Regions from separate parts of the Lactobacillus sp. HMSC08B12 genome, predicted to be linked through region 1. Evidence: riboswitches for the same ligand, from Rfam matches in the RefSeq annotation. Region 1 holds a riboswitch; the other holds the start of a gene.
The links. Region 1 has a riboswitch for lysine ahead of dapD (2,3,4,5-tetrahydropyridine-2,6-dicarboxylate N-acetyltransferase). Riboswitches for the same ligand answer to the same signal wherever they lie in the genome.
Positions count from the first base shown of each region.

Region 1 (9,696 bases):
CGTCAGACTGTCGACTCTGAAGGATTATTATGGGATCAATATCAACTCCCACATTGCCATTAGCGACTGTATTACCAACAATATCGTTTACCAGAAGCTCCGCGACGGCGATTTAGCTAAAGCCACGGAAATAATTGATTTTACCCCCAAGCAGGTTGACTCCCGCCTGGCTGGCCAGCGTTTTGTGATTACCGGCCAGTTCCGCCAGGCAACCAGATATGATCTGACCAGTTTGATTCAAAGCCACGGCGGCAAGGTGACCGGCTCGGTGTCCGGCGTGACTGACTACTTGCTGAAGGGCGAGCTGGATCATGTCACCGGCAAGTGTAAAAAAGCTGCTGAAAAAGCGACAGCAGTAATCGGCTATGAGGACTTAATGTCGCTTTTACGGAAATAAAATAGAGCTTCCAGAATTTTTCTGGAGGCTCTATTTGCATCTTAGGGGGCAATTTTTGCATCTTACCGGAAAAGCTGGGACAAGACCGGCAAAAAACGATACGATAATATTGTAAAAGAGCCAAAGAGAAAGAAGGTGGCCAGCATGAAGGTTAAAGTTGAGCTGAATAAAGACCAGGACTTGCCCCTGGCAGTGATCTATACTGATAAAATGACTGAAGAGGTTGAGCGGGCAGTTGCTTTCCTGGAAAGCAACGCCAGCTCTGGCCCGTTAATCGCCCAGCAGGAAGACCGTCTGGTCATCATCAAGCCTAGTGACGTCATCCTTGTCCGGATCGAAGGCGGCGATACGGTCATCTACACCGGAAAAGGCAAGTATTTTTCCAGAAAGCGCCTGTATGAGGTCTACCAGCAGCTGGGCCAGGACTTCATGCAGATTTCCAAGCAAGCTGTCGTCAACTTGACCTGCCTGGAAAGCGTTGAAGCATCTTTTAACGGGACCATGTTTCTGCGCTTAGAGCATGGCCTGTCTGATTACATTTCCCGCAAATACCTGACCGCTTTTAAGCAGTATTTGGGGCTTTAGGAGGGGAGTAAAATGTCTGCCAAGAAAAATATCCTGGTCAGTTCCCTAATCGGAATTGGCATCGCCGCCGTCTCGTCCTGCCTGGTCAGCTTGTTGCTTTTAGCAAAAGGAGCCGGCAGCTTGACCATGACGGTTGCTGAATATACTCAGATGCTGGCCGGCATCATCTTGGTCGGCCTCGGTTTTGGCCTGCCCAGCATCGTTTATCAAAATGACAAGCTGGCACCAGCCTACCAGGTCTTAATCCACATGGGAACCGGCTGTCTGGTCATGACCCTGGTCAGCTTTTGGACTGGCTGGATCCCGGTTAAAGCCGGCTTTTGGCCGGCCTTCTTGACTATTGCCGGTGAAATCGCCGTTGCCTTTATCGTCTGGCTGATTTTTTACCAGCAGGAAAAGAAGCTGGCCCGGAAGATGAACAACCGGATCAAGCAACTGAAAAAGTAACAATTAGGCAAGATTGGAAGAAATTCCAGTCTTTTTTCGTATAAACAGGAAAGTTGAACTTGTAAAAAATAAGTAGTATTGTTTGTATATCTTTTAGATTCAATCTATAGAAATGTGAGCTAATGCAATGAAAAAATACGACTACATTATCATCGGCAGCGGCCCGGCGGCTAACCACCTGCTCTTCAAATTAGCAAGAACTGACCGGACTGCCCTGGTCATTGAAAACAACTTGTGGGGCGGAACCTGCCCGAATACCGGCTGCCAGCCAAAGATTTTTCTTGAAGGCGCCGTCCGTCCGGTCTTGAACACATATTATCTGACCGGCAAGGGAGTAAAAGCAGCCGCCCAGCTGGACTGGAAGACTTTGATCAAGCGCAAGAAGGAGATCTGGGCAGAATTTCGCGCAGAAGAGCGGTCCAGCATCGAAAATGACCAGGTGGATACTGTCTTTGGCAGCGGGGTGATCACTGGTCCGCATACAGTTGCGGCAGCTGGAGAGGAATATGAAGGCATAAATATCATCATCGCGACAGGTCTTCTGCCGCACCACTTGGAAGTGCCGGGCAGTGAGTATGCCATTAGCAATGATGAGTTTTTTGACTTGGATGAATTGCCGAAAAAAGCGGTCGTCATTGGGGGCGGCTATGTTGCACTAGAACTGGCTACAATCTTGCAGGCTGCTGGGAGTGAAGTCACGGTCTTGCAGCACTCTGAGAAGTTGCTGAGGCCTTTTGACCAGGAATATGTCGAGAAATTGACGGAAATAATGGAAGAGCGCGGCATTGTGATTCATCTGAACACTCCAGTTAAGGCAATCGCCAAAAATTCTGCTGCTTATGAAGTAACTGCGGAAAATGGGCAAAAGTTTGAAACTGATCTGGTAATCGACGCCTCTGGCCGGCGGCCTAATGTAAACGGCCTGGGCTTGGAAAAATTAGGGATCAAGTTTGATCCGGTCAAGGGCGTGGCGGTTAATGAGCACTTGCAGACTAATGTCCCGAGTATTTTTGCCGCCGGGGATGTCGCTGACAACGGCCAGCTGAATCTGACGCCGGTTGCCTGGGTTGATTCTTACCACATTTATGATTTTGTCGAAAATGGACTTAAAGAAGGCGTTAAGTACCCGGCTGTGGCTACCAGCACTTTTACCTATCCGCAAATCGCCCAGGTAGGCAAGCGGGAAAGTGAAATGTCAGCTGGCGACACGGTTAGAAGAATGAAGCTGGGCTCGACTTTTGCCTCCATGGGCGAAGGTGACGAGGAAGCGGAATTAAAGGTCATCTTCAATCAGGTCGGTGAAGTGGTTGGTGCTTCAGAAATCAGCATCAATGCCGGGGAGGACATCAATCTCTTCGCCCCGCTGATCGGGAGGAAGGACCCGGCAGAATTTGCCATGAATAATTTGGGCTTCGCCTTCCCGACTTTAGCCAACAAATTGGACGTTCTCTTCCGCTAGAAGTTGACAGCAAGTTGAAATTTGAAAAAATTGAATTCGAGCAAAGGTTTATCCTTTGCTTTTTTTCTTTGCCCACGGATTGAATTTTAGCGGCTTTTACAGATCTTTTTGCCTGTAAAAAGCCCGTCAGACCGGGCTTTGTCAAGGGTGACCAGCGGCTTTTTCCTTTAGGAAAAATCTGCTTTAATCAAAACTGAGCTTCGAACATTTGGTCGAGTGATGAATGTGAAGACAGAAAGGAGAATGAGATGACGTATTCAATTCAGCAGATCCGGGAGGGCTTAGAGAAAGCTGGCTATGTGGCTAATGACGAAATCACGACCGCGCCAGAAACCATGAGGAATTTGCAACTTAAAGGCGGGGATGTCCTATGGCGAACTTACAGAAGTATTGCGGAAGGTGCCAACCATTGGCGTCTATTCAGACTATAGTAAGCCATTAAGAGAATACAAGGCTAAGCAGGGACAGCTGAACAAGAGGACCATTATGCTCTGGATGGGAGATGCCAGAAACAACTACTTGCCAAGCGAGGAAAAGATCTTCAAGGATTTGTGCCGACGGGTGAAGAAATGCTACTGGCTTAATCCTGAAGCTAAAAGCAAATGGAATACCGGAGACTCAGTCATCGGCAGATATACCCCATATGTCAGTGAACTGGCTGAGGTTACCAATACGGCCTCTTTGATCAAATATTTGTGCGAATTACAGAATTGAGGATGAAGATGAAAGAAGAAAGCAAAGTCTTAACAGAAAAAGAAACTGACCAGCTGATCAGCGACTTCTTTGAGAATTATGAGAGTTACTTTGACCGGCCATATTACATGGATGTGCTGGCCCAGCCCCTGGCTAAGCAGTATCTCCGGCCGAGCAGCTTAAAGGTTTGCCTGGCTTACCAATTGCTGACTAAGGAGTGGCTGAAAGCCAAGCTTGAGGAAGAGTCTTTCCATGATAACGGAGAGAAGGAGCGGATCTACCTGGAGCCTGGCAAGCTGAAGAATCATTTGCCTAAAGAAGATTGGGATCTGGCCAGCGACTACCTGTTTCCAGGAGACAAGCAGGCTTACCTGGAACTGACAGCTGATAAAAAGAAACTTCTCTTACCAAGCAACAAGCGCCAGCAGCTTCAGCACTTTAAGACAAGTTTGGCTAATTGCCGGTCCTGGCAAAAGCTGCTTTACCATATCAAGGAAAATCATGCTGACCTGTCGGTCAATTGGCATTTCAAGAACCAGTCCAAACTGGAAGTGACTTTGACGGGGAGAAAGGATCACGAGCATGCTTTTGCCTTAAAAGAGCAAGAGGCGATGGACGAAGAGTATGACAAGTTTTTGGCAAATTCAAAGAAGAAAGAGGCGAATTACAAGAAAAAGATCAAAGAAAAGGTTGCTGCTTCCAGCCTGCGGGGGGACCTGTTAGCCCGGGCAATTGCCCAGCTTGCTTTGAGAAATGAGACGCGGATTACGCCAAATAACTGTCTGAAGATTCTGCGGGGATTGTCTTATCCGGGTTATGACGCCATCAACCACAGCGACTATGACAGACATTTTCGCTTTCTGCCAAACCAGGAGATTCTGCAGGTAATTGAGGCGATGCAAAAAGACGGACTGATCGCGGCTGAGGAACGCTTTTATTCTGACTATCATGTCTATTACCATGAATTGGTGCCAACTGATTTGACTGAGGAATTTCTGAATGCGGAAGCAGCTGAAGGGTCAGATCTTGCCTTGCTGAAGGAACTTAATGAGTCTGCAGATAAGACTGATCTTTCTGCTTTTAACGTTGTTAAATTAAGCCAAGAACTTCTGCAGCATCCCGCCCTGGTTTGCGTTGACCAGGGCTATCAAGCCTTTATCGACCAGCATGACTTGGCAAGAGAATACCTGAAAACCCGCCTGCAGCTGACGACCAACAAGTTTACCAAGAAGTATCTCCGCCTGCTTTTAGAGGGGGATGCAGAAAAAAGCATCCCTGGCCAAGCGGTGAATGCTTGATTGGGGATGCTTAGTAATTGGTATAGAGTATTTAATTGGAGGGATGCTACTTGATCAGCTGGTTAACGAAAGCCAGGTATGCAGCTTGTTCACCAGTTTCTTTGGTCTTCACCGCCTCCAGCTTAACCTGGCCGCTGTGCAGCTGGTCTTCTGGAATTTCAGTAGTATGGGTTTCAGTCGCGTTGCCGATCAGTTCGATCCAGTAGCCGTGATCCTTTTGGTGCAAGACGGTCTTGACCATACCGCCAGGATTGTAGACAGAGATCTCTTTTTCAAAGTGGCCCAGGTCCGGGTGAGTCAAGGCAAAGGCCAATGAGCTGGCTGACATCCCTGTCCCGCAGGCGTTAGTAAAGCCAACGCCCCGTTCGTAGGTTCTGACAAAAAGCTGGCTATCGCCGCGGATAACGGTGTAGTTGATGTTGACCCCGTCTGAGAAGTATGGATTTTCGCCATTCAAGTAGGCACCAAGCTCTCCTAAGACCGGACTTTCCAGGTCTTCTTCTTTGATAAAGGCGATGAGGTGGGGATTAGGCACGGCCAGAGCACTAAAACGCCAGCCTGGGACCAGTTCTGGTACCAGAGTGTCCAGCAGGCGGTTATGTCCCAAATTGTCAAAAGGCAAAGATTCTTTATTGAAGCGGATAGGGGAGATTTCTACCCCGAAAGCCGGCACTCCTTCTGCAAAGTCATCAGCTTGCCGGACGGCCAGGTCAGCGTACATGGTTTCCACCTTAAACTGGCTTTCTCCGGTCTTTTCGTGCAAGTAGCGGGCAACTGTTCTAAGACCATTGCCGCACATTGAGGCTTCACTGCCGTCAGCGTTGATAACCCGCATCTTGCCTAAAACGCCTGGGTGGCTTGATTCCTCAACTGACAGGATGCCGTCAGCTCCGCCAAGCAGGCCAGTCTTGTGATCAGTAAGTGTCTGGGTCAATTGCCGCAGTTCATTATCAGTCAGCGGATTTTCCAGTTCAGTTTGGTCCAGAATGAAGAAGGAATTCTGTGAGCCGTGGACTTTCAATAATTTAGTCATCTTATTCTCCTTGTGCTTCTTGCTTGAAAAAGTAGTCGTAAATCGCGGCTACCGCCCGGTCGGCATCTTTAGCTGCCGTGCCCAGCATGATAGAAATTTCGGAAGCCCCTTGGTTGACCATCCGGAGAGAAATACCCTCTCTGGCTACAGGGGTGGCAATATCCCGGATGACCCCGATCCGGTCCCTCATCCCTTCACCGACCAGCATGATAATCGCGTAATCGCTGATCCATTCCAAGTGGTCAGGACTGACTTCATTTTGAATTTCATTGCAGATCTGGTCGATCAATTCATCGTTTAACGTGTCCCGGTCAAAGATCAAAGTCAAGTCGTCAATCCCGGTTGGCATGTGTTCATAGGACAGTTTGTACTTGTTTAAGATTTGCAGGATGCGGAGGGTAAAGCCAACTTCCTTGTTGAGCAGGTACTTGTGCAGGTAGAGGGCACCAAAGTGCTTGCCGCTGGCGATCCCGGTAATGACGGTTTCAGGCTTGAAGCCTTTTTCCGGTACGATCATGGTCCCGCGCTTTTCCGGGTGCTGGGTATTCTTCACATTGATTGGAATCTGCCCTTGAATGGCTGGGATCAAGGCTTCATCGTGGAAGACAGAGAAACCAGCATAAGACAATTCCCGCATTTCCCGGTAGGTCATCGTGTGGATCGGCTGTGGCTGGTCAACAACCTTCGGGTTAGCGGAGAAAATAGCATCGACATCAGTAAAGTTTTCATATAAGTCAGCGTGGAAACCTCTGGCCAAAATCGCCCCGGTAATGTCTGAACCACCTCTTGAGAAGGTAGCAATATGGCCAGCCAGAGTATAGCCGTAAAAGCCTGGGAAAATCAGCTTTTCGTCAGCGTCATAGGCAAAGTTTTCTAGGAGCTGGTAGCTTTCCGGGTTGACAGAGGCATTGTTTGGACTACCGGTAACGATGATCCCGGCATCTTTAGGATCAACATAGCGGGCCTTTACCCCTTGGCTTTGCAGAATCTTCGCAATCAGCTTGGCGTTAAGCCGCTCGCCGTGGGCCTTAAAGGTCGCCTGCAGATAGTTCTTGTTTGGATAGTGCTCCTTTGGCAAATTCAGCAGGATTTCTTTCAAGGGCAAGATTTCTTCGAGCGGCAAGTTAAAGTACTCGCCGATTTCAACGTAGCGCTGGAAGATCCGGTCAGCAACTTCAAGCCCGTTTCTGCCATGGTTGATTTCATGGGCGTACTTGATCAAAAGGTCAGTGACCTTGATGTCATCGTCAAAGCGTTTGCCTGGGGCAGACGTAACGACAACTTGTCTTTCAGCTTCAGCGGTAATAATCTTCAAAGCATTTTCTACAGCAGGGCCGCTAGCCAGGGAACTGCCACCAAACTTAACAACTTTCATGGGCTACTCTCTTTCGTGTTTGTCTTTAATCATAATTTAAGTTTAATCAGAATGGACTTTACCATTTTTCTCTGGAAAATGCAAAGAAAGATTCTGAAAAATCATGATAATCGCCTTCTAAACATTGTGATACCAGTGCTTGAGGAAGCTTGAAATAAAAAAATGCAAATAAAAAGCTGAAAAGGTGTTGACAAGATGAGGCCAATATTATAAACTGACTACAAATTGAAGAGGCGCAACCGACAAGAGTAAGGCAAGGGAGCCAGCCAGGCGGAGAACTTGCAAGAAAGGGGAGGTTGCCGAAGCGTCCGTTTTGGCAAGGCGGATTGGCTGGGCTATGGCTTAAGAGGCCATGGACTGTCGCAGGGAAGGTACCTGCGTTGCGCTTGCAATTTGACGAGAGAATTTGATTTTGAATTTTTCGGGCTCCAGATTGTTAAGGCAATCTGGAGCTTTTTCTTTGCCTCTTCGAAGTAACAGAAACAGATGCAGATTAGAAAGAGAAAGATATTATGGCAGAATTAGACGCGCAAAGCATTATCAACTACATTGGTTCAGCACCAAAGAAGACCCCGGTTAAGGTTTACTTGCGAGGCGCCGGCCTTGATCAAGTCACTTTCCCAGATGGCACGGATCCTTTTGTCAGCGGTCAAGCCGGCGTAGTCTTCGGCGACTGGCAAGATCTCAAGCCGTTTTTAGCAGAACACGAAGCTGACTTTGAATCTGTCCGCGTGGAAAACACGGCCCGCAATTCAGCTGTTCCTTTGCTGGACCTTAAGGAAATCAATGCCCGGATCGAACCAGGCGCTATTATCCGTGACCAGGTCTTGATCGGTGATAACGCGGTTATCATGATGGGGGCGGTAATTAACATTGGCGCGGAAATCGGTGCCGGCTCAATGATCGACATGGGCGCGATCTTAGGCGGCCGGGCGATCGTCGGCAAGAACTGCCACATCGGTGCCGGTACGGTCTTAGCCGGGGTGGTTGAACCAGCTTCTGCCTTGCCGGTCCGCGTTGACGATGACGTTCTGATCGGTGCCAACGCGGTTGTCCTGGAAGGCGTCCACGTCGGTCAAGGTGCAGTTGTAGCAGCGGGTGCGGTTGTGACCAAGGATGTGGCTCCGCACACGGTGGTTGCCGGCGTTCCAGCCAAGGTAATCAAGGAAGTCGACGCCAAGACAGAAAGCAAGACCGGCCTGGAAGAAGACCTGCGTAAGCTGTAAAGAGTCAAGTTAAAGTAAACAAAACAGACATAAGTTAGTCCACATTAAGGAAGTTTTTCAATGGCAGTATTGACCGAAGCCGAGTTGCTTCAAATCCGGCGCCAACTCCACCAGATCCCGGAATTGGCTTTAAAAGAATATCAAACCCATGCTTATCTCTTGGATGTGATCAAGCAGATGAAGCAAGACTACCTGGAAATCAGGGAGCCAGCAGAATTGCCAACCGCGCTCCTGGTTCTGGTCAAGGGGTCAAAGGCTAAACGGACCATCGGCTACCGGGCGGATATTGATGCTTTGCCGGTAACTGAAGCAACCGGCCTGCCATATGCTTCCAAGCACCAAGGCGTGATGCATGCCTGCGGGCACGACATCCATATGACTGTTGCTTTGGGTGTTCTCAGCTACTTTAGCGAGCACCAGCCAACTGACAACCTCCTGTTCTTCTTCCAGCCGGCTGAAGAAAGCGAGAGCGGCGGCATGAAGGCCTACCAGCTGGGACTTTTCACCGGTAAGTGGCATGTTGATGAATTCTACGGCCTGCATGATAACCCAAGTCTGCCGGCTGGGGCGATTGGCTGCCGGAACGGCACCTTGTTTGCCGGAACGACTGAAGTCAACATTGATATTCAAGGCAAGGGCGGGCACGCTGCCTTCCCGCAATTGTCAAATGACGCGGTTGTCGCGGCAGCAGCCTTGATTATGCAGGTCCAGACCATCATTTCCAGAAATATTGATCCGGTTCAAAGCGGGGTTATCACCTTGGGCAAGTTGACTGCCGGCAAGATCAGAAACGTAATCGCTGATTCAGCCAGAATTGAAGGCACGATCCGGGGACTTACCCAAAGCATGATCGAATTGATCGACAAAAGGCTGGCCGAAGTCTGCCAGGGAATTGAGCTGAGCTTCGGCGTCAAAGTCAAGCTGGAACTCAACCAAGGCGGCTACTGGCCAGTTGAAAATAACCCGGAATTAACTGAAAACTTCATTAAATACATGAAGCAGGCTGACGGGGTTGAATATGTCGAAACGGCCCCGGCGATGACCGGAGAAGACTTCGGCTACCTCCTGGCTCAGATCCCGGGAACCATGTTCTGGCTGGGTATTGAGGACGATTCACCCCTGCACTCAGCAACATTAATCCCCCAGGAAAGTTCAATCAGCCGCGGCATTGCGGCAATTACCG
Region 1 is NZ_KV793089.1:14,554-24,249, reverse strand. Features, by position in the region: gene HMPREF3168_RS00140 (exonuclease domain-containing protein) at 1-397, shown strand, start outside; gene HMPREF3168_RS00135 (LytTR family DNA-binding domain-containing protein) at 542-982, shown strand; gene HMPREF3168_RS00130 (DUF3021 domain-containing protein) at 995-1,429, shown strand; gene HMPREF3168_RS00125 (dihydrolipoyl dehydrogenase family protein) at 1,557-2,888, shown strand; gene HMPREF3168_RS00120 (VWA domain containing CoxE-like protein) at 3,252-3,602, shown strand; gene HMPREF3168_RS00115 (hypothetical protein) at 3,611-4,879, shown strand; gene dapF (diaminopimelate epimerase) at 4,926-5,912, opposite strand; gene HMPREF3168_RS00105 (aspartate kinase) at 5,914-7,287, opposite strand; lysine riboswitch at 7,508-7,684, shown strand; gene dapD (2,3,4,5-tetrahydropyridine-2,6-dicarboxylate N-acetyltransferase) at 7,800-8,513, shown strand; gene HMPREF3168_RS00095 (N-acetyldiaminopimelate deacetylase) at 8,574-9,696, shown strand, end outside.

Region 2 (9,696 bases), on a different contig from region 1:
TGGACCCGATTGGTGACCCGAAGCCGCCGATGTTGGAACCAAGGGTCAAGGCTTCAGCGTACTTGGAGAACTTGCCGACCAGGATGGTTGATGGCACGTTGCTCATGACCTGGCTGGACAGGATGGATGTCCAGTAAGTGCTCATTTCAGTGCCGACCAGGCCGTGGATCAGGGTCACGACAAAAGGAATCTGCTGGATGTCGCTGATGAAGAAGAAGAAGAGGGTGAAGGTCAGCAAAAGGGAGTAGTCAATGTGGAGCAGGATCTTCCAGTTGACGATCAAGGCCCAGATGATGGAGGCCAGCATCGGCATCCAGATTGGAACGAACTTGAAGACGCCAACGAAAAAGAAGCAGAAGATGACCGTGGTGATCATCGTCATTGGCCAGCTGACGTTGATTTCAACGACTTCCTGGGTCGGGATGTTCTTCTTCGGGATAAAGAAGAAGATGCAGAGAAAGACGACCATGGCCACGATCAGGTAAGGCAGGGTCCACTTAAAGAAGATAGCGGGCACTAAGTGGTAGTTGGAGACCACGAAGATGTTGTGGGGGTTGCCCCATGGGGTGAAGGCCGCCCCGATGTTGGCCCCCATCCCGATCAAAGTGGCCGGCAGGATTTCCGGCAGCTTGTACTTCTTGGCGATGTTCAAGTACAGGGGGATCATGGTCAAGCAGGTAATGTCGTTACCCAGGAACATGCCCGAGAAGACGGACAAGAGAGTAAAGAGGAGGATCAGCTTCCGGGTGGAGTCAGCGATCGCCGCCAGTTTATAGGCAATGATGTCCAGAACGTGCAGGTAGCTGTAGACCTGGATCAAGACCAGCATGGTCGTGACAGACTCGATCGTGTGCCAGTTCATGTCGGCGCTGAGCGGCCGGGCAAAGAAAAGACTAATGATGGTGATCACGATGGTGATCTGCAGAATTCGGTCGCTAAAAATTTTCTTTAAGGTGGTCAAAAAGGTGATCAAAAAATTATTTGAACTTTTGCTTTTGGCGGCTTCCATATAAAATCCTCTACTCAGCTAGAATGGTATTTACAAAAATTTACGTAAAGTTAACGAAAAGCGAAAATGAACTTTACTTTCGTGTAGTTCCATTGTCAACCATTTTTCCCTAAATCTCAATAGTCCAAAATTAACGAACAAATGTTATTGAAAAGATATTGGCGAAACGCGGCAGGTCAAAAATCTGACTTTTTTAGCTTGCTGAAAAAATAGGAAAGACTTTAGAAAGCGGTTTATATAGCTAAAATAAGGGATTTATTCCGGAAGACAAAAAACAGACTTTGCTACCTTTTTTAAGCGATTAAAACGTGTCGACTTTTTACACGGCCACAAAAAAGTCAAAAGCCTGCTTTTGATTTCTGAAATAATGTAAGCGCTGCCGGAAGTGAAAAACAGAAGTGACAAATTGGCAAAAATCCCCCCTTGGACATTTTGCTAAATCCATTTAACATTTCTGACGGAAGATATTTGCCCTTTCTTTTAGCTAAAAAGGGGCTGGAGGGGCAAAGAAATGCCGAAAAGGCTTGCCTAACATGGGGAAAGAGGGGTATAATGACTACTGATTTTCGAAAATCGATGAAAGGATGAAGAGACATGTCAAGAAATATCCACAAGGGTATCAACCCACACCGTCGTCCACGTAACGCTTCTAACGCTAAGGAACGCGTTGCTCACGCCGCTGCTATAATCAGCTTCCTGAACCAAGCAGCTAAGGACGAAAACAAGTAATTTGTTTTTAAACAGACAATAAAGACTCTGGCTTTTGGCCAGGGTCTTTTTTTCGCTTGCTTTTTGCCTTATGATTAGGAAAAAGCTAAGAGACGAGTAAGAAAGAAAACAAGGAGGTAAAAATGAAGTTTCAGTGCAGCAGCTGCGGTTTAAGACTGGAATCCCTGCATTTCAAGCTGCCCGGTCTGGTCAATGACCGCCTGGCCAGCCTGTGTGACATCTGCCGGCAGCGGGGGCTGGATCCGGCAGCTTACCCCAATCCCGTGGTCAAGCTGTTCGCGGCCAACCTCCTTTATGCCTTTGCGGGCAAGGACGGGGAAGCAAGCGGGGACTTTTCCCTGCCGGACTTAAAAATCCGCCGGTCCTACGAGGCCCTCATGCAGGACTATGATGGAAATGTCCTGGCCAGGCAGCAGCTGCCCAGAGCAGACTTCAACCAGGCCGTGATCAAGGCTGAGGATGATCCCAGCTTCTTTTTGCCAGGAAAACTCCCTTTCGCGGAAAAACTCCAGGCCTTAGGCCTCAGCGTTGACTTTCAGTTAAACGAGGTTGACTATATCGACCGGGAGCGGATCCGGGCCAAGTACAAGTACCGCTGCCAGTACTGCGGCCGGCGGGGGCGGAGCGTGGACCACAAGGACCCGGTCTCCGTCTCGCACGATAACAGCCTGGACAATCTGATTTTGTCCTGCAGCGAGTGTAACCGGATCAAGTCTAATATGCCTTATGACCTTTTCGTCAAGCTCAACGAGGAATTGCAGCCTTTAAACAAAAAGCTGGTCAAGTACGAGAACGCCCTGGGCCCCTTAGAAAAAGAATTCCAAGACCGGCGGAACATGCTGGCCGCCAAGGTTCATTTAAAGGGCGTGGTGAATGACCCGGAACTGGCCGCCATCCGCAAGGAAAACAAGCGCCTGCGGGATGCCATCGACAGTTTAGAGAGTGACTATGATGCGGCCCGCCGCTTGCGCGAGGACCACTTCAAGTTGGGCTGGAAGCTCTACCTGGCCCAGCAGGACAAGGAAATCATCTAGCTTTGATAATTTAAAGCTTATGGAGCGAGTATTAAAAGTTAGACCAGGAAACTTTTTACAGAAAAAGTCTCCAGAATGTACAGGCTTAAAAAGCTTTAAAAAGCGCTACAGAACAACTTGCAGCGCTTTTTCGTTTTGTAATCAGACCGATACATTCCTGTAACAATTGAAAGTTATACTATAGATTGTTATCAAATCAAACCACATGTTAAAGGAGAAAAGACGTTTCATGAAGAAAAAGAACCTGTTGATGACTGCTTTGGCAACTCTGAGTGCATCTGGCGCCCTTTTAACTACTGGGGCCAGCGCTTTGGCTGACAGCTACACTGTTGTTAAGAACGATACCCTGTGGGGCCTGTCAAAGAAGTACGGCGTTTCAGTAAGTGACTTGAAGAAGGCTAACGGCGTTTCCGGCCACTTGATCTACGTGGGCCAGAAGCTGCAAATCCCAACTAAGTCAAACAAGGCAACCAAGACTGCTAAGACTAGCACTTCAACCAGTACCGTTGACACTACTTCAACGACCCACACGGTCGTAAAGGGTGACACTTTGTGGAGTTTGGCTAAGAAGTACGGCGTTTCAGTAAGTACTTTGATGAAGGCCAACAACTTGTCAAGCAGCACCATCTTGATCGGCCAAAGTTTAAACTTGCGGGCTGGCATGACTGCTTACGGGGTAAACGGCGTAACTACTGGCTCAAGCTCAACTGCAGCAAGCACTAACACTGCTTCATCAACCAGCACGACTGCTTCCAGCCAAGCGCCAAAGGCCAAGAAGAGCACTACTACTAACACTAGCAGCAATTCCAACACCAGCACTAGTGCCAACACTCAAAGCCAGTCAACTGCATCTAACAGCAGTGCGTCCACTACGACCAACACTAATACTGCAGCATCAAATGCTAACACTACTTCAAGCACTAACACTGCAGCAAGCAGCAGTCAAGCAGTCAGCCAGGCACCAACTGCTTCAACCTCAACTGCAACTACAACTGCCTCAGCCAGTGGCAGCGCGATTACTTCATACGCGTTGACCTTCCTGGGCGTGCCTTACGTTTGGGGCGGGACCACGCCAAGCGGCTTTGACTGCTCCGGCTTGGTACAATACGTTTACAGCCACTTCGGCATCAACCTGGGCCGGACTACTTACACCCAGCAATACGCCGGCACTAAGATCAGCGTGGCCAGCGCCCAAGCTGGTGACCTCTACTTCTGGGGTTCATACGGCTCAGCCTACCACGTAGCCATCGCCTTGGGCGGCGGCCAATACGTCATGGCTCCAGCCCCAGGCCAAAACGTGATGACTGGCAGCGTGTCATCATACACGCCAAGCTTTGCCGTTCGCGTTTTAGGCTAAAAATTTCCCATCGATATCAAACAGTTTAAGCAGCGTCAGCCAGCCAGCTGGCGCTGTCTTCTTTTGCCTGGCTATAATTAAAGGTGTACTATTTTATTTATAATCGCTTTATTTAGAAAAAATGTGTAGTCTTTAACAAGTTTTTGTGTATATAATTGTTTTGAAAATAAAAAATTGCTGATTTTTATGAGGCGGGAAGAATTAAAAAGAAAATTGTTTTTGTTTTACAGCTGATTGCTAATGGCTATTTTGCTACCTAGCCTTTGCGCTTGATTGTAGACAATTCTCCCAAGTGGCGCTTGTCCGGACCAGCCAATGGCTTTTTGGGCTTCATGGACCGGGTGGCCAAAAGTGTTTCCTGGCCGCTCTTCCTGGCCTACCTGCTTTTGCTAGTGATGATCGTGGTCGCCACTCTTAGGACTTACTTCTTTGAATTCAAGCAAGACAAGGTAAAACAAGCTTGGCAGAAGGTTGTCTGGTTTTTGCAGCTGATCATTAATGAGTTAGCTTGCCTGGGCTTGGCCTCGTCACTGACTATGCAGGTTTACGATAGTCAGCAAACATGGACAATTATTTTTGACCTGTTCATGCTGTTTATCGTAGTTATTTTTGCTTTTGCCTTGACGGAAAAATTTACTAATCGCGGGGGAAAAAACTAAATCGCAAACAGAAAAAAGCAGCCGTGAGGCTGCTTTTTGCGTGTAATTAAATTTGCGGGCCACGGAAGTTGGCTAAGAACTTTTGGGTCTTTTCGCTTTGCGGATGGTTGAAGATTTCATCCGGGCTGCCTTGCTCAGCCACGTAACCGTCGCTCATGAAGAGGACCTGGTCGGAAACTTCCTTGGCGAAGGCCATTTCGTGGGTAACCACGATCATGGTCAAACCAGTCTTGGCCAGCTTCTTCATGGTTTCCAAAACTTCCCCGACCATTTCTGGGTCAAGGGCACTGGTCGGTTCGTCAAAGAGGAGGATTTCCGGGTTCATGGAGATGGCTCTGGCAATCGCTACTCTCTGCTTCTGCCCACCGGACAATTGACGGGGCTTAGCGTCGACGTAGGGATCCATCCCAACGGTCTTCAGGTTCTCCAGGGCAATCTTCTTGGCTTCTGCCTTTGACCGCTTCAGAACCAGTTCCTGGCCGATCATGCAGTTTTGCAAGACGTTCTTGTTTTCAAAAAGCTCAAACTGCTGGAAAACCATGCCGACCTTGGACCGGTAGCGGGGGATGTTGTATTTTTCATCCAGGATGTTCTGGTCATGGAAAAGAATTTCCCCGCCAGTTGTATCTTCCAGCAAGTTGATGCAGCGGAGCATGGTTGACTTACCACCACCGGAAGGACCGATGACCGTCATAACCTTGCCCTTGTGGACTTCAAAGGAAATATCCTTCAAAACTTGGTGTTCACCGTAAGCCTTTTGCAGGTGCTGAACGTTTAAAATAATTTCATTATCCTTGTAATCAGCCATTTTTTACTTGTCTCCTTCCTGCTTGCCGACTTGAACTTGGTTGGCCATCATGTTGTAGTTTTCAGGACCTTCGATGTGCTTTTCAATCAAGTTGAAGATCCGGGTGATCGTAAAGGTCAAGAAGAGGTAGATGACCGAGATGACCAGGTAGGTTTGGAAGAACTGGAAGCTCTGGCTGGCAATCGTTGAACCAACGAAGAACAGTTCTGATACTGAGATGATGCTCAATACGGAAGTGTCTTTGATGTTGACGATAAATTCGTTGGTGATTGACGGCAGGCAGTTCCGGATAGCCTGTGGCAGGATGATGTGCCACATTCTCTGGTTGTGGGTCATCCCCAAAGCACTGGCGGCTTCAAACTGCCCCTTCGGCGTGGAGATGATCCCCCCGCGGATAACTTCGGCCAGGTAGGCCCCGGTGTTGATGGAGACGATGATCAAAGCGGCAACCATTCTGTTCAGGTTGATGTGCCAGAACTGGGCGATCCCGTAGTAGATAACCGCGGCTTGTACCATCATTGGCGTGCCACGGAAGACTTCAACGTAGACGGATAAGAGCCACTTGCAGAAGGCTAACAGGCCCTTTTTGAACTTGTTCTTTGGTTCTGGAATAGTCCGGACGATGCCGACCAGCAAACCGATGAAGAAACCGGCGATGGTGCCGACCAGGGAGATCAAGAGAGTCATCCCGATCCCTTCCAGGATCATCTGCCCGTAGTTCTTCAGCATGGAAACCAGCCAGTTTTCCTTCTTGGTGCTGGTCTGCGGCTGCTGCTGCACGGCTTCCTTCATCAGCTTGTTTCTTTCTGAAGTGGAAATGCCGGCCAAAACCTTGTTAACCTGGCTGAGCAGCTGGTCGTTGCCTTTCTTAACCCCGATGGAAACTTCCGCGTCAGAAGAGGAGACCTTGAAGCCCTTCATCTTAGACAGGTTGACCCCGGTAATGTTGGAGTCCATCATCTGGAAGGAAGTCAGTTCCGTGTCTTCAGCCACGTAGCCGTCGATCGTGCCGGCTTCCAGGGATTCCCGCATGGCGGCAAAGTCCTTGGAGGCTGGTTCCCGCTTGGCCCCTGGCAGCTGCTTGATCAGGTCGTAGTGCAGGGTCCCTTGCTGGGCAGTCAGCTTGGCCCCCTTGAAGTTAGTTAGGTACTTGGCCTTGGCGTACTTGCTCTGCTTGTTGACGATAACCACGAAGTTGGTGGTCCGGTATGGGCTGGTAAAGTTGATGGCCTTCCGTCTTTCCGCCGTCGGGCTCATCCCGGCAATGATCAAGTCGATCTTGCCACTGGTCAGGGCTGGCAAAAGCCCGTCCCATTGGGTCTTTTCCACGATAACCTTCTTGCCCAGCTTCTTAGCGATGATCTTGGCGATCTTGACGTCGTAACCATTGGCGTAAGAGCTGGTCCCGTCGATCTTGACCGCGCCATTGGCGGACGTGGTCTGGGTCCAGTTGTATGGAGCGTAGTTGGCTTCCATACCAATCTTCAAGGTGCCGCTGGCTTGCGCCAGCTGGCTCCAACTGACAGCTAAGACAAGCGTCATGACCGCCGCCATTAAGGCGCTAATCCAGCTGCTGTGCTTCTTCATCTGAATAAACCTCCGATATGTTTTTAGTAGTTATGAAATACAATAAAAAGCGGCAAAAAAGCCCCACTGCGGTATACAATGAGGCTTGCTTTGATTCTGTAAAATTCAGTATGAATACCAAAAATTATAGCGCTCCCTAGAAAACTAGGACAGTCTGCAGAATCTTCTCCTGCAGCCCAACCAACAGCGCGCACGACCCCACTGCTGATTTCGGCGATATCCCTTAATAACAAGGCTCAACACTGTCAGTGAGCTCCCCTTGTGTTTGTGAACGATCGCGACCTCTATTGTATTGGATAATTTTCAACTACATTTAGGCTAAATTACTTTTAAGAAAAAGTCAAGAAAAAATTAGTTTTCTGAATTTTTGTGATTGCCCTTTTCTTATTTACATCCAGCCGTGATCATCCGCCCAGTCCCGTTTCTTCATGCCAGAGACGTAGGGGTTGCCGGCCACATAATAGCGCAGAGGCGCCTGGGCCCAGGCCGGGTCAGCCTGGACGATCCCGATTCTGGGCGAAGCAATGATTTCTTTAGCCGGCTTTTTCTCAGTCAAGTCAATAACGAAAGGGGAGTCCGCCAAAGGGGCCAGGTCCCAGTTTCTTGACTTGATCCCCATGGCCTGCATTAATTTGGCCGGTCCATTGGTCAAAAGGACCCCGTCTTTGCCGCCCCGGTTTTTAAGCATTTGGTCTAGGCCCCAGACCGGCTCAATGGCCCGAATTAAGACCCCTTGGGGGTTGCCTTCTTCCTGGCAGGCGATGTCAAAAAAGACGTACTGCCGCTGGGAGTAGATGTAGATGGTCCCGCCGGCCCGCCACAGGCCCTCGTTAGCCTGGCTTCTTCTGCCCCCGTAGGAGTGGGCGGCCCGGTCGTATATGCCCAGGTAGGCTTCGGCCTCAACGATATAGCCGCCAATTTTTTTCCCGCCGGCTTGATAATAAAAGGGGCGGCCGATCAAATCCCGGCATATCTCGCTGGTGGGCCGGCCGGTGAAAAAATTCCTGTAGTCCATTGCTTAATTAATCTTTCTAACTAAAATAGGGAATGTAGTAAAAGCTGTAATAAAAACTGTTTTTAAGAGAAAGCGTGCGCCTATGTCAACGATCAAAACTGTCCGTATCTACGCCAAAGACCAGCCCGCCGGCTACCGGATCTTAGTCGACCGGCTCTGGCCCCGGGGAATCAAAAAAGAAGCCGCCAATTTAGACGAGTGGAAGAAAGAGCTGGCTCCCAGCCGGGACTTGCGGACCTGGTTTAAGCATGACCCGGCCCGGTACCCGGACTTCCGCCAAGATTACCTGGAAGAATTGGCAGACAATCCGGAATGGCCGCCTTTCGTGGAGCATTTGCAAGAGCTTTTGCAAAAAGGGGACGTCCTCTTTTTGTACGGGGCTAAAGATGAAGAACACAACCAGGCCGTAGTTTTAAAGGAGGCAGCTGAGGAAGCTCTGGCTAAACTTGCTTAAAGACCTCCAAGGCGTCACCGGTCAGCTGCTTGATCCCTTGTGCCGGGATCTCAGTCAAGTTGACGGCCCAGATTTTGGCGTCTTTTGCCGCGTAGCCTAAGAGACCGGCGAAGGGGTAGACAACGAAGCTGGTGCCGACGATCACGACCAGGTCGCTTTGCCGCATTTCCAGGATGGACTGGTTGACATTGGCCGGGTTGATGCCTTCCCCGTAAAGGACGATGCCGGGCCGGATGATCCCGCCGCACTCGTGCTTGTAGCCCTTGGCGTAGTCCTCATAGCTGACCTTTTGCTTGCACTTGGAGCAGTAGATGTCGTAGAGGTTGCCGTGAAATTCGGTCACGTGCTGGTTGCCGGCCTGCCGGTCCAGGGTGTCGATGTTCTGGGTGATGAGGGCCCCTTTTTCATTGCAGATGGTCGCGATCTTTTCGTGGATCATATTTGGCTTGGCGTCCGGGAAGTACATGTTTTGCATGACGAAGTCATAAAAAAGCTGAGGCCGGTCATAAAGGGTCTCCTCGCTCAAGATGACTTCCGGGGGCTCGCTGACCCCGTTGTAGATGCCAGTCTTAGACCGGTAGTCGGGGATGCCGGAGTGGGTTGACACGCCTGCCCCGGTCAAAAAGACAGGGTGCTTGGCCTTTTTTAAGTCTGCTTTAAATTCCGCAAGTTTTGCTTGGTCCATTTTTTGCCTCTTTCTTAAAAAACGGCTGATACCTTTTGATTTCATTATAAGCGCTTGGTTTGCTATAATTAAGCTACTAGTTGCAGAAGATATTATATTTGAGGTAATCCATGGACACGTTATTTTACTTGGTCGCCGACACCGTGCTGGCGGCCTATGCCGGCTACAGCTGGTACAGCCAGGCCACGGTGATCCTGCGGGCCCGCTGGCGGATGACGGCGGTGGTCATGCCAATCCTATTGGTCTGGCTGGGGGCCAGCTGGGGCTACCTGGACCTGGGAACTCCCGGCTTCATCGTCTTCCTAGCCCTCTTCATTTTGACGGGGATCCTGGAAGCCACGTCGGGCTTTGCTGACAAG
Region 2 is NZ_KV793109.1:26,971-36,666, forward strand. Features, by position in the region: gene HMPREF3168_RS01390 (SLC13 family permease) at 1-1,009, opposite strand, end outside; gene HMPREF3168_RS10900 (hypothetical protein) at 1,604-1,738, shown strand; gene HMPREF3168_RS01395 (HNH endonuclease) at 1,861-2,772, shown strand; gene HMPREF3168_RS01400 (C40 family peptidase) at 3,002-4,129, shown strand; gene HMPREF3168_RS10560 (hypothetical protein) at 4,393-4,788, shown strand; gene HMPREF3168_RS01410 (amino acid ABC transporter ATP-binding protein) at 4,835-5,596, opposite strand; gene HMPREF3168_RS01415 (ABC transporter substrate-binding protein/permease) at 5,600-7,183, opposite strand; lysine riboswitch at 7,303-7,478, opposite strand; gene HMPREF3168_RS01420 (DNA-3-methyladenine glycosylase) at 7,572-8,198, opposite strand; gene HMPREF3168_RS01425 (DUF488 domain-containing protein) at 8,281-8,652, shown strand; gene HMPREF3168_RS01430 (NAD-dependent protein deacylase) at 8,639-9,337, opposite strand; gene HMPREF3168_RS01435 (hypothetical protein) at 9,448-9,696, shown strand, end outside.
Region 2: it holds a riboswitch for lysine, as region 1 does, so the genes downstream of both, HMPREF3168_RS01415 (ABC transporter substrate-binding protein/permease) here and dapD (2,3,4,5-tetrahydropyridine-2,6-dicarboxylate N-acetyltransferase) in region 1, are expected to answer to the same signal.